2 linked regions of the Kribbella solani genome follow. The protein of the gene in region 1 interacts with the protein of each later gene in a pairwise test. Links are inferred from orthologs where the notes say so. Each region holds a gene or a part of one and is shown on either strand. Other genes may lie near its edges.

Evidence for each region. The genes of interacting proteins can lie anywhere in the genome.
Region 2: the proteins of thrS (region 1) and rplA interact in binary tests that used the Escherichia coli proteins (3 or more experiments, as listed by UniProt). The link is inferred for Kribbella solani from one-to-one orthologs.

Annotation. Positions count from the first base shown.
Region 1 is NZ_JACHNF010000001.1:2,097,324-2,103,025, forward strand. Bases 1,044-4,032 are described here. They hold thrS (threonine--tRNA ligase), read right to left. Parts: upstream 3,555-4,032; coding sequence 1,533-3,554; downstream 1,044-1,532. Other genes in these bases: HDA44_RS09350 (HIT family protein), read right to left, coding at 1,044-1,536; HDA44_RS09360 (DedA family protein), read left to right, coding at 3,770-4,032. In the rest of the region: HDA44_RS09345 (hypothetical protein), read left to right, coding at 40-963; more of HDA44_RS09350, read right to left, coding at 964-1,043; more of HDA44_RS09360, read left to right, coding at 4,033-4,414; HDA44_RS09365 (NAD(P)H-dependent oxidoreductase), read right to left, coding at 4,366-5,034; HDA44_RS09370 (sigma-70 family RNA polymerase sigma factor), read left to right, coding at 5,093-5,702. UniProt on the Escherichia coli protein: Catalyzes the attachment of threonine to tRNA(Thr) in a two-step reaction: L-threonine is first activated by ATP to form Thr-AMP and then transferred to the acceptor end of tRNA(Thr). The rate-limiting step is amino acid activation in the presence of tRNA.
Region 2 is NZ_JACHNF010000001.1:6,708,245-6,712,387, forward strand. The notes cover bases 1-2,787. They hold rplA (50S ribosomal protein L1), read left to right. Parts: upstream 1-926; coding sequence 927-1,649; downstream 1,650-2,787. Other genes in these bases: nusG (transcription termination/antitermination protein NusG), read left to right, coding at 1-366; rplK (50S ribosomal protein L11), read left to right, coding at 379-810; HDA44_RS31035 (alpha-hydroxy acid oxidase), read right to left, coding at 1,766-2,787. In the rest of the region: more of HDA44_RS31035, read right to left, coding at 2,788-2,809. UniProt on the Escherichia coli protein: One of the primary rRNA binding proteins, it binds very close to the 3'-end of the 23S rRNA. Forms part of the L1 stalk. It is often not seen in high-resolution crystal structures, but can be seen in cryo_EM and 3D reconstruction models.

The DNA of each region.
Region 1 (5,702 bases):
CCAGCATCCAATCTCCATTCACACAGTGGAGGGGGAACCATGAACACCTGGACCAAGTACTCCGGCCTGCTGGCGGTCGGCGTACTCACGACTGGGCTGCTGCAGGCGACGCCTGCGACGGCGGCCCAGTACACGACGACGGCGACGGCCTGCCGGATCTCGGCCGGCGCGATGACCGCTCAGGGCGACCACCGGATTCAGACCTTCGCCGCGACCAAGCCGATCACCCGGACCGAGAACCGGACGGTCGCGAAAGGCCTCTGGCCGGCCGGACTGGTACGGCTGAGCAGCAGCTGGTTCAAAGGACGCGGCGCCGAGAATCCAGACATCGGCCATCACGGGCTGGTGGTCGACACGCAGAACACCCTGTACGACGGGCAGTACGCGATCACCAGCAACGGCGGGCTGTACCCGCACTGGGAACGGATCGGCGGCGGCTGGGGTGGGTACCGCGCGATCGAGCGATCGCAGGTGCTGCTGTCGCCGACAACCGAGCGGCAGACGGCGTACGGCCTGGCGGGCGACGGCACCTTGCACCGGTGGAACATCACGTCCACCGGCGGCCGGCAGTCCTGGAAGCCGAGCGGGACGGCCGGTGGGTACGCGGGGGTGAAGAGCATGGCGCTGATCAGTCAGACCAAGACGTACGACACGTTCCTGATGAACGGGAAGGACGGCGCGCTGCTGACCGTACACATCCCGACGACATCGCCGATGAAGCCAGTGGTGAAGAAGGTCAGGACCGCCACGTGGCAGGGCTTCGAGGCGATGATGGGCGCCCGGTGCGGCACCAACGGCACGCTGCTACTCGGCATCGACAAGGACACCGGCGCCGGCTACCTGTACGCGGTCGGGCATGGCGCGACCGTGATCCAGGGCCTCGGCAAGGCACCGGGTACGTTCGCCGACCCGGTGCCGTTCGCCTGGCACGAGAACAGCGACCCGAAGCTGTTCGGTGAGTAACTAGGGCCAGGACTTCGCGAGCAGGGCGCGGGTGTCGGACAGCAGTTGCGGCAGGACCTTCGTGTGCGCGATCGCGGGCATGAAGTTGGTGTCACCGGCCCAGCGCGGTACGACGTGCTGGTGCAGGTGCGCGGCGATCCCGGCACCCGCGATCTCGCCCTGGTTCATGCCGATGTTGAAGCCGTGCGCGCCGGAGACGGTGCGTACGGCCTGCATCGCCTGCTGGGTGAGCGTGGCGACATCGGCAACCTCCGCGCCGGACAGCTCGGTGTAGTCGGCCACATGCCGGTACGGCACGACCATCAGGTGACCCGGGTTGTACGGGTAGAGGTTGAGCACCGCGTACGCCGCCTCGCCCCGATGCACGATCAGCGCATCGGCGTCCGGCTGACTCGGAAGCCGGCAGAACGGGCAACCCGATCCCGCCTCGGCGCTGGTCGGCTTGTTCTCACCCTCGATGTACGCCATCCGGTGCGGCGTCCACAACCGCATGAACGGATCCGGCACCCCGACCCCGTCCTGCCGCACCAACTCCTCCGGCTGGTACGGCGAGGCGGGACGGTCTTCGGTCATACCTGGACGCGCTTCTTGACGGCCTCGACGATTTCGGCGACGGCGGCCGCAATCGGTACGCCGTTCTTCTGGGTGCCGTCGCGGTACCGGAACGAGACCGAACCGGCGGCCATGTCCTCGTCACCGGCGATCAGCATGTAGGGCGTCTTGGCCCTCTGCGCGTTCCGGATCTTCTTCTGCATCCGGTCGTCGGAGGCGTCCACCTCGACCCGGATGCCTTCTGCCTTGAGCTGCTTGCCGATCTCGAACAGGTAGTCGACGTGGCCGTCGGTGATCGGGATGCCGATCACCTGGACCGGCGCCAGCCAGGGCGGGAAGGCGCCGGCGTAGTGCTCGGTCAGCACCGCCACGAACCGCTCGATCGAACCGAACAAGGCCCGGTGGATCATCACCGGCCGCTGCCGGGAGCCGTCCGGCGCGGTGTACTCCAGCTCGAACCGCTCCGGCAGGTTGAAGTCCAGCTGGATCGTCGACATCTGCCAGGTCCGGCCGATCGCGTCCTTGGCCTGGACGGAGATCTTCGGGCCGTAGAAGGCCGCGCCGCCCGGATCCGGGACCAGCTCGAGACCGGAGCCCTCGGCAACCTCCCGGAGCGTCTCGGTCGCCTCCTCCCAGACCTCGTCGGAGCCGACGAACTTCTCCGGGTTCTTGGTGGACAGCTCGAGGTAGAAGTCGTCCAGACCGTAGTCGGCGAGCAGACCGAGCACGAACGTCAGCAGGTTCCGCAGCTCGTCGCGCATCTGCTCACGGGTGCAGTAGATGTGCGCGTCGTCCTGCGTGAACCCACGCGCCCGGGTCATCCCGTGCACCACACCGGACTTCTCCAGCCGGTACACGGTGCCGAACTCGAACAGCCGCAGCGGCAGCTCCCGGTACGAACGGCCCCGCGCGGCGAAGATCAGGTTGTGCATCGGGCAGTTCATCGGCTTCAGGTAGTAGTCCTGGCCCTGCTTGCGGATCTGCCCGTCCGCGCCACGCTCCTCGTCCAGGTGCATCGGCGGGTACATGCCGTCGGCGTACCAGTCCAGGTGGCCCGACGTCTCGAACAGCTGGCCCTTGGTGATGTGCGGCGAGTACACGAACTCGTAGTCGTCCTCGACGTGGCGCTGGCGGGAGTAGTCCTCCATCACCTTGCGCAGCACGCCGCCCTTCGGATGGAACACCGCCAGCCCGGAGCCGATCTCGTCCGGGAAGCTGAACAGGTCGAGCTCCGTACCCAGCTTGCGGTGGTCGCGCTTGGCGGCCTCCTCCAGGCGGCTCAGGTACGCCTTCAGCTCGTCCCTGCTCTCCCAGGCGGTGCCGTAGATGCGCTGCAGCTGCGGGTTCTTCTCACTGCCCCGCCAGTACGCCGCGGCGGTCCGCATCAGTTTGAAGTTGCCCAGGTAGCCGGTGGCGGGCACGTGCGGCCCACGGCACAGGTCCTTCCAGGCGACGCTGTCATCGCGGCGGATGTTGTCGTAGATGGTCAGCTCGCCACCGCCGACCTCGACACTCGCGCCCTCGGCCGCGTCCGCCGCGGAGCCCTTGATGCCGATCAGTTCGAGCTTGTAAGGCTCCTTGGCAAGCTCGGTGCGCGCGTCGTCGTCGGAGACCACCCGGCGGCTGAACCGCTGCCGCTCCTTGATGATCTGCTGCATCTTCTTCTCGAGCGTGGTCAGGTCCTCGGGCGTGAACGGGGTCTCGACGTCGAAGTCGTAGTAGAACCCGTTCTCCACCGGCGGGCCGATGCCGAGCTTGGCGTCCGGGAAGACTTCCTGGACCGCCTGCGCGAGGACGTGCGCGGTCGAGTGCCGGATGATCGCCCGGCCGTCCGCCGAGGCGGCCTTGACCGGCTCGATCCGGTCGCCGTCCGCGACCACCCGGGACAGGTCCCGCGGCTCACCGTTGACCCGGGCGGCGATGGCGGAGCGGTCCTGGCCGAAGATCCCGGCGAACAGCTCCCCGATCGTCGTCGTCTCGGTCACACTCCGCTCAGCCTCGCCCTCGACGCCGACCAGCTGGACCTTGACTTCCGACACGTTCACTCCTCAGGTCTCGCCCGGCGGAAATGCCGGTCACGCACAGATGGTATCGACTGACCTGACGAAAGTAGGGGTCGGGACCAGCCGCTCGTCCGATGTGCCGACCTGCTCTCTCTTCATAGGTTCGTTGCTATGAGCGAGCGAAGCGAGGTCATCATCCAACACAGCGTGACTCGTGCCTCATCCGCGCCCGGAGCGAAGCGAGGACGTGGATGAGTTCCGCGATCCTGCACTTCGCCGGGGAACTGATGTCTTCGTGGTGGATCTATCTCGCGCTGTGGGGGTTCGCGGCGCTGGACGGGTTCTTCCCGGCGGTCCCGAGCGAGACTCTCGTCGTCACGGCCGGTGTCTTCGCCGCGTCGACCGGCGAGCCGAACCTGTTCGCGGTGATCGCGGTCGCGGCGATCGGCGCGTTCATCGGCGACCACATCTCGTACGCGCTCGGGCGGGGTGCCGGTGGGCGGATGCTCGACCGGGTGAAACCGGGGACCAAGCGGCACAACGCCGTGATGTGGGCACGTACCGCACTCGCCGAGCGCGGCGGGCTCGTCCTCGTGGTCGCGCGGTACGTGCCTGGTGGCCGGACCGCCGTCACGCTGACGATGGGCTCGGTGCGGTACCCGCTGCGCCGCTTCTCGCCGTACGCCGGCCTCGCGGCGATCAGCTGGGGCGTGTACTGCACGCTGGTCGGCTACATCGGCGGGAAGGCGTTCGAGGACAACCCGTTGAAGGGCGTCATCCTCGGCATCGGCCTCGCCCTCGGCGTGACCCTGGTGGTCGAACTCGTCCGGCACCGCCTGAAGAAGAGTCAACCTAAGGTCGAGCCTGAGCCCGAGATGACCTCATCCCAAGCCTGAGCGAACGACTCCTCCGCCAGCGGTTTCAGGTCAGCCAGGCTGTCGACCAAGCCGGTCAGCGTGAGCTCGGCGCGGATGAACGTGACGTGCTGGACGCCGTGGTTGGTGAAGTACGCCCGCAGGTACGGCGTCTGGTGATCCCAGCCGGCCCGTGGGGTCCCCGCGCCGTAGGCTCCCCCGCTCGCCGTGATCACCACAACCTTGGTGTCGTGGAGTGCTCCACCGGCGAACGCCCCCGGGAAGCTGACCCTGTCGATCCACGCCTTCAGTGCCGCTGGCAGCGAGTAGTTGTACAGCGGCGTCCCGATCAACAACAGCTCGGCCGCTCGTATCTCATCGATCAACGGACGAGTGAGCTGCCACGCCTCCCTCTCAGCCGCTGTCTCCACGAGCTGATCGACTGCCGGCAGCGGAACCGTGCCAAGGCTCTCGGAGCGGCGGCCGAGCTGGCAGTACGCGGTGTCGATCGGGGCGATCGGCTCGGCGGCGAGGTCGCGGTAGCGGTAGTCGGCCGAGCTGTGTGATGCCAGCCAGCGGTCCGCGTACGCGCGGGTCAGCTGCCTGGTCACCGACTCGGCGGTGTCATTTGCACTGCAGTCCAGGTGGAGCACGGTGGTCACCTTCGTTGTCTCGTGGTCGTCAGACTGGGTGACGGCATACGGCGTGGAAAGGTGACCGGTGAGCGACGGACTGATCGAGGCGTTCGAGGCGGAGCGCGGCAAGCTGAAGGCGGTCGCGTACCGGCTGCTCGGATCGCATGCCGAGGCTGAGGACGCGGTGCAGGAGGCGTGGATTCGGCTGCACCGCACCGATGGTGTGGACAACCTCGGCGGCTGGCTGCGCACTGTGGTCACCAGGATCTGCCTGGACGAGCTGCGTGCGCGCAAGATCCGTCCGGAGCAGTTGTCCGGTCCTGAGGAGCTGCAGGAAGTGCCCGCGCTACGTAGTACACCGGAAGACGAGGCGCTGGTCGCGGACTCTGTCAGCCGCGCGCTGCTCGTCGTACTGGACACACTCGAACCGGCAGAGCGGATCGCGTTCGTACTACACGACATGTTCGCCGTACCGTTCGCGCAGATCGCTCCCATCGTGGAGCGGACACCAGTGGCCACCAAGAAGCTGGCCAGCCGCGCGCGGCAGCGCGTACAGGGCACTCCGGCCGTTTCACCAACTGAACTGGCCCGGCAGCGTCGGGTGGTGTCTGCGTTCCTTGACGCGGCCCGGGCAGGCGACCTCGCCGCCGTACTCGCCGTGCTGGCTCCGGATGTCGTACGACGCGTTGACGCGG
Region 2 (4,143 bases), 4.6 Mb from region 1 along the record:
GACGAGTCCTGGTCGACCGTACGGCACACGCCGTCGGTGACCGGTTTCGTCGGGAACAGCCAGAAGCCGGTCCCGCTCAGCCTCGAAGAGGTGGAGAAGATGCTCGCACCGGCCGTCGTGGCGGCGGCCGAGGCGGCGGCAGCCGAAGCCGGTGCCGCACCCGCCAAGACCGCGGCCAAGAAGAAGGTCGAGGTTGCCGACTTCGGTGTCGGTGACTCGGTCATGGTGGTCGACGGGCCGTTCGCGACCCTGCACGCCACAGTCACGGAGATCAACGCCGAGGCCCAGCGGATCAAGGCCCTGGTTGAGATCTTCGGCCGGGAGACCCCGGTGGAACTCAGCTTCAACCAGATCCAGAAAGTCTAAGGACCCGACAGAATGCCTCCCAAGAAGAAGATCGCTGCCCTGGTCAAGGTGCAGCTCCAGGCCGGTGCCGCGACGCCGGCCCCGCCGGTCGGTACCGCGCTCGGTCCGCACGGCGTCAACATCATGGAATTCTGCAAGGCGTACAACGCCCAGACCGAATCCATGCGCGGCAACGTCGTACCGGTCGAGATCACGATCTACGAAGACCGTTCCTTCACCTTCGTCACCAAGACGCCGCCGGCGCCGGAGATGATCAAGAAGGCCGCCGGTCTGCAGAAGGGCTCGGCCGTCCCGCAGCGGGACAAGGTCGGCAAGATCACCAAGGACCAGGTCCGCGAGATCGCCACCACCAAGATGCCGGATCTCAACGCCCGCGACATCGACGCCGCGATGAAGATCATCGAGGGTACGGCGCGCTCCATGGGCGTCGTCGTCGACAAGTAGGACATCCACCAGGTCCGCCATGGTGGATCAGCAGGTGTGGAAGGGCGCCATCATCGCCCGCCGAACCACAAACCGCGAACGACTCATCATCGTTCGTTGAAGGGAGCACAGCAGTAATGGCACAGCGCAGCAAGGCTTACCGCGCGATCGCGGAGAAGATCGACTTCGATCACCTGTACACGCCGTTGGAGGCGATCCGGCTCGCCAAGGAGGCCGCCGGTAGCAAGAAGTTCAACTCCACCGTGGACGTCGCGATGCGTCTCGGGGTCGACCCCCGTAAGGCCGACCAGATGGTGCGCGGCACCGTCAACCTTCCGCACGGTACCGGCAAGACGGCACGGGTCCTCGTCTTCGCCACCGGTGAGAAGGCCGAGGCCGCGAAGGCCGCCGGCGCCGACTTCATCGGCGACGACGACATGATCAAGAAGGTCACCGACGGCTGGCTCGACTTCGACGCCGTCGTCGCCACCCCCGACCTGATGGGCAAGGTCGGCCGCCTCGGCCGCGTCCTCGGCCCGCGTGGTCTGATGCCGAACCCGAAGACCGGTACGGTCACCCCGGACGTGGCCAAGGCCGTGTCCGACATCAAGGGCGGCAAGATCGAGTTCCGGGTCGACCGGCACGCGAACCTGCACTTCATCATCGGCAAGGCGTCGTTCGACGAGGCCCAGCTGGCGGAGAACTACAGCGCCGCGCTGGACGAGATCCTCCGGCTGAAGCCGGCCAGCTCGAAGGGCCGGTACATCAAGAAGACGGTCTTCTCGACCACCATGGGTCCCGGTGTCCAGGTTGACCCCAACCTGACCCGCAACCTGACCGAGGACCAGGCCGACGCCTGATCCTCACCTCGCACCACCAGCAAGCCCCCGGGACACGTTCCCGGGGGCTTGCTGCTTTCCATAACCTCCCACCGCGCTCACCAAGCTGGGTCTGCACCCGCCTCATCCGCCGGTGCTCACGGGGTGGTGATGGTGGTGATGAGGTCGGCGGTGAGGGAGCTGGGAGAGGTGTGGCCGCTCAGGCGGAGGGTGTGGGCCAGTTCTTCGGCCAGGTCGGTGAGTAGCCGGGTTACGCCGGGGGCGGAGTCCACGGTCAGCGCCCACAGCGCGGGGCGGCCGACGCAGACCGCCCGGGCGCCCAGGGCAAGCGCGGTGAGGATGTGTTCGCCACGGCGGATCCCACCGTCGACGTACACCTCGACCCCGTTGCTGCCGAGCGCCTCAGCCACCTCCGGCAACGCCCGCGCGGTGGAGATCGAGCCGTCGAGCTGCCGGCCGCCGTGGTTGGAGACGATGATCCCGCGTGCACCCGCGTCCGCGCAGCGCTTCGCGTCGTCCCCGCGGAGCACGCCCTTCACCACGATCGGCAGGCCCGTACGCTCGGCGAGCCAGCCGATCACGTCCGGGTTCAGGTCGTCGGCCTTCGCCAGATCGTCGTCGGTCCAGTCACCAGCAGGCAGGTTGGCGAGCAGTTGGCCGGGCTGCACCAGGTCCCAGACGGTGGCGCCCTCGTCCTCCTTGCGCCCGACGACCGGGGTGTCCACGGTCAGTACGATCGCCCGCGCGCCGGCCTCGACGGCGGCATCAAGCATCCGCCGGGTGATGTCCCGGTTCCGTACGACGTAGATCTGCAGCCACCACGGCACACCGGTCGCACCCAGCTCGGCGAACTTCGTACCCGCGTTGCTGGAAACCCCCAGCACCGAGTTGGCCGCGCTGACCCCACGCGCCATCGCGACCTCGCCGTCCGGGTCCGCCATTCGCTGCATGGTCGACGGCGCGACCAGGATCGGCGCATCGACGGGTACGCCGAGAACCGTGGTCTTCAGGTCGACGCTGGAAACATCGTTCAGCACCCGCGGCCGAAACCGGTACGCCGACCAGGCAGCGACGGCCTCACCCACGCTCACCCCCGCGGCCGACCCCTGCCGAAAGTACCGATGCACCGCCTCCGGCAACTTCTCCGCGGCGGCCCCCTCCAGCCCATCAATCCAGCGCATGCGCCCCATAGTCCCACCGCCCCCAACAACTCCGCGACGCCTTTCCCAACCAACCACATCCACCCCGCCACAAACCAACTCCCACTCACATTGACCCATGCCCACCCCCGCCACGTACGAGCAGACGCCCACCCCGGCCCGTACGATCTGATGCCCACCCGCGGTGCGAGCCGGCCGACGCCTGCCCGCGGTGGCGGCTGGGCAATGCAGATGGCCGGCGAGGCGGTCAGGATGACGGGCTGTTGGTCCGCTGTCGTGCTGCAACCCGCCATCGGTCACAAAGCCCGTCAACCATGGCCCCTGCCGTGGCTTCGCTCCGTGTACCCGCTGGCCTTGCGCGCCTTGGGAAGCTGCCGCGCAAGCAAGTCGGCGGCGGAATGGTCCGTGGTTCTCAAAGGCCGCCGCCATCCCTCCTTTGGGAAGCCACCGTGTGTTTTTCGGGCGTGGAAATGCGTGGTGGGTTCTCAAAGCGGGTTGGAGGGGGCGCGCGATCACCCCGGGGGGCGGTGAGGCGCTGTTTGTGGGGTGCTCGGCGGGTGTACTGCGTGGGCCGGTGTGGTGAGCGGTCGAACCCTCTGGCTGAGGGGTGTGCGGGCGGGCGAGCCTTGACCGGGGGTGGTCGGCTCTTCGGAGGTGGGTTTGTGTGTGGTGCCGGCGAAGTTCCGTTCAGGGCGGTGTCGAGCCGCTGCGCGCCGATGGAAGCCGGCTCCGAGTGACCCACACCTACGACACAAGAGCCGGTTAACCACTCGAAGGGCGCCGCCGAATGGAGCCGCCGTGCGAGGCGTTCAGCCACGCCGACGCAAGGCGCCTACCAGCTGACGCCCGCTCGCGGTGCGTACCGGTTGACGCTCGGCGGCAGCGTATACCGGCTGACGCCGACGCACCGCGCGTACCGGCTGACGCCCGCTCGCGGTGCGTACCGGCTGACGCTCGCCGCCCGTGCGGGGCGGTTCACTTTGGCGCTGTTGGGTGGTGAACCCCTCAAATGGTCCGTTCGCCACCTGCATGCGTGTGGTGAACGGGCAACCGGAGAGGTTCACTACTCAAATGGCGCCGGACGGAGCCGCGGCGAGGCGTTCGGCCTGGTGGGGCGGGCAGCGTGCTGCGTTGCTCTGGTCGGGCAGGGAGCCTGGTCGGGCGGAGGTGGAGTGCTTACTGGGTGCGGTTGGCGGCGGGTGGGTGATCGAGATCGTTCGGTTGGTGGGAGGTCATCGCGCTCGGTTGCGGGGGGAAGCGATTGCGTTCGGATGTGGCGGGGAGTTGGTGAGCGGGTACGCTGGTTGTATGACGCAGTACGGGCGGCGATTTCTGCGCCCCGGCCGGCACGACGG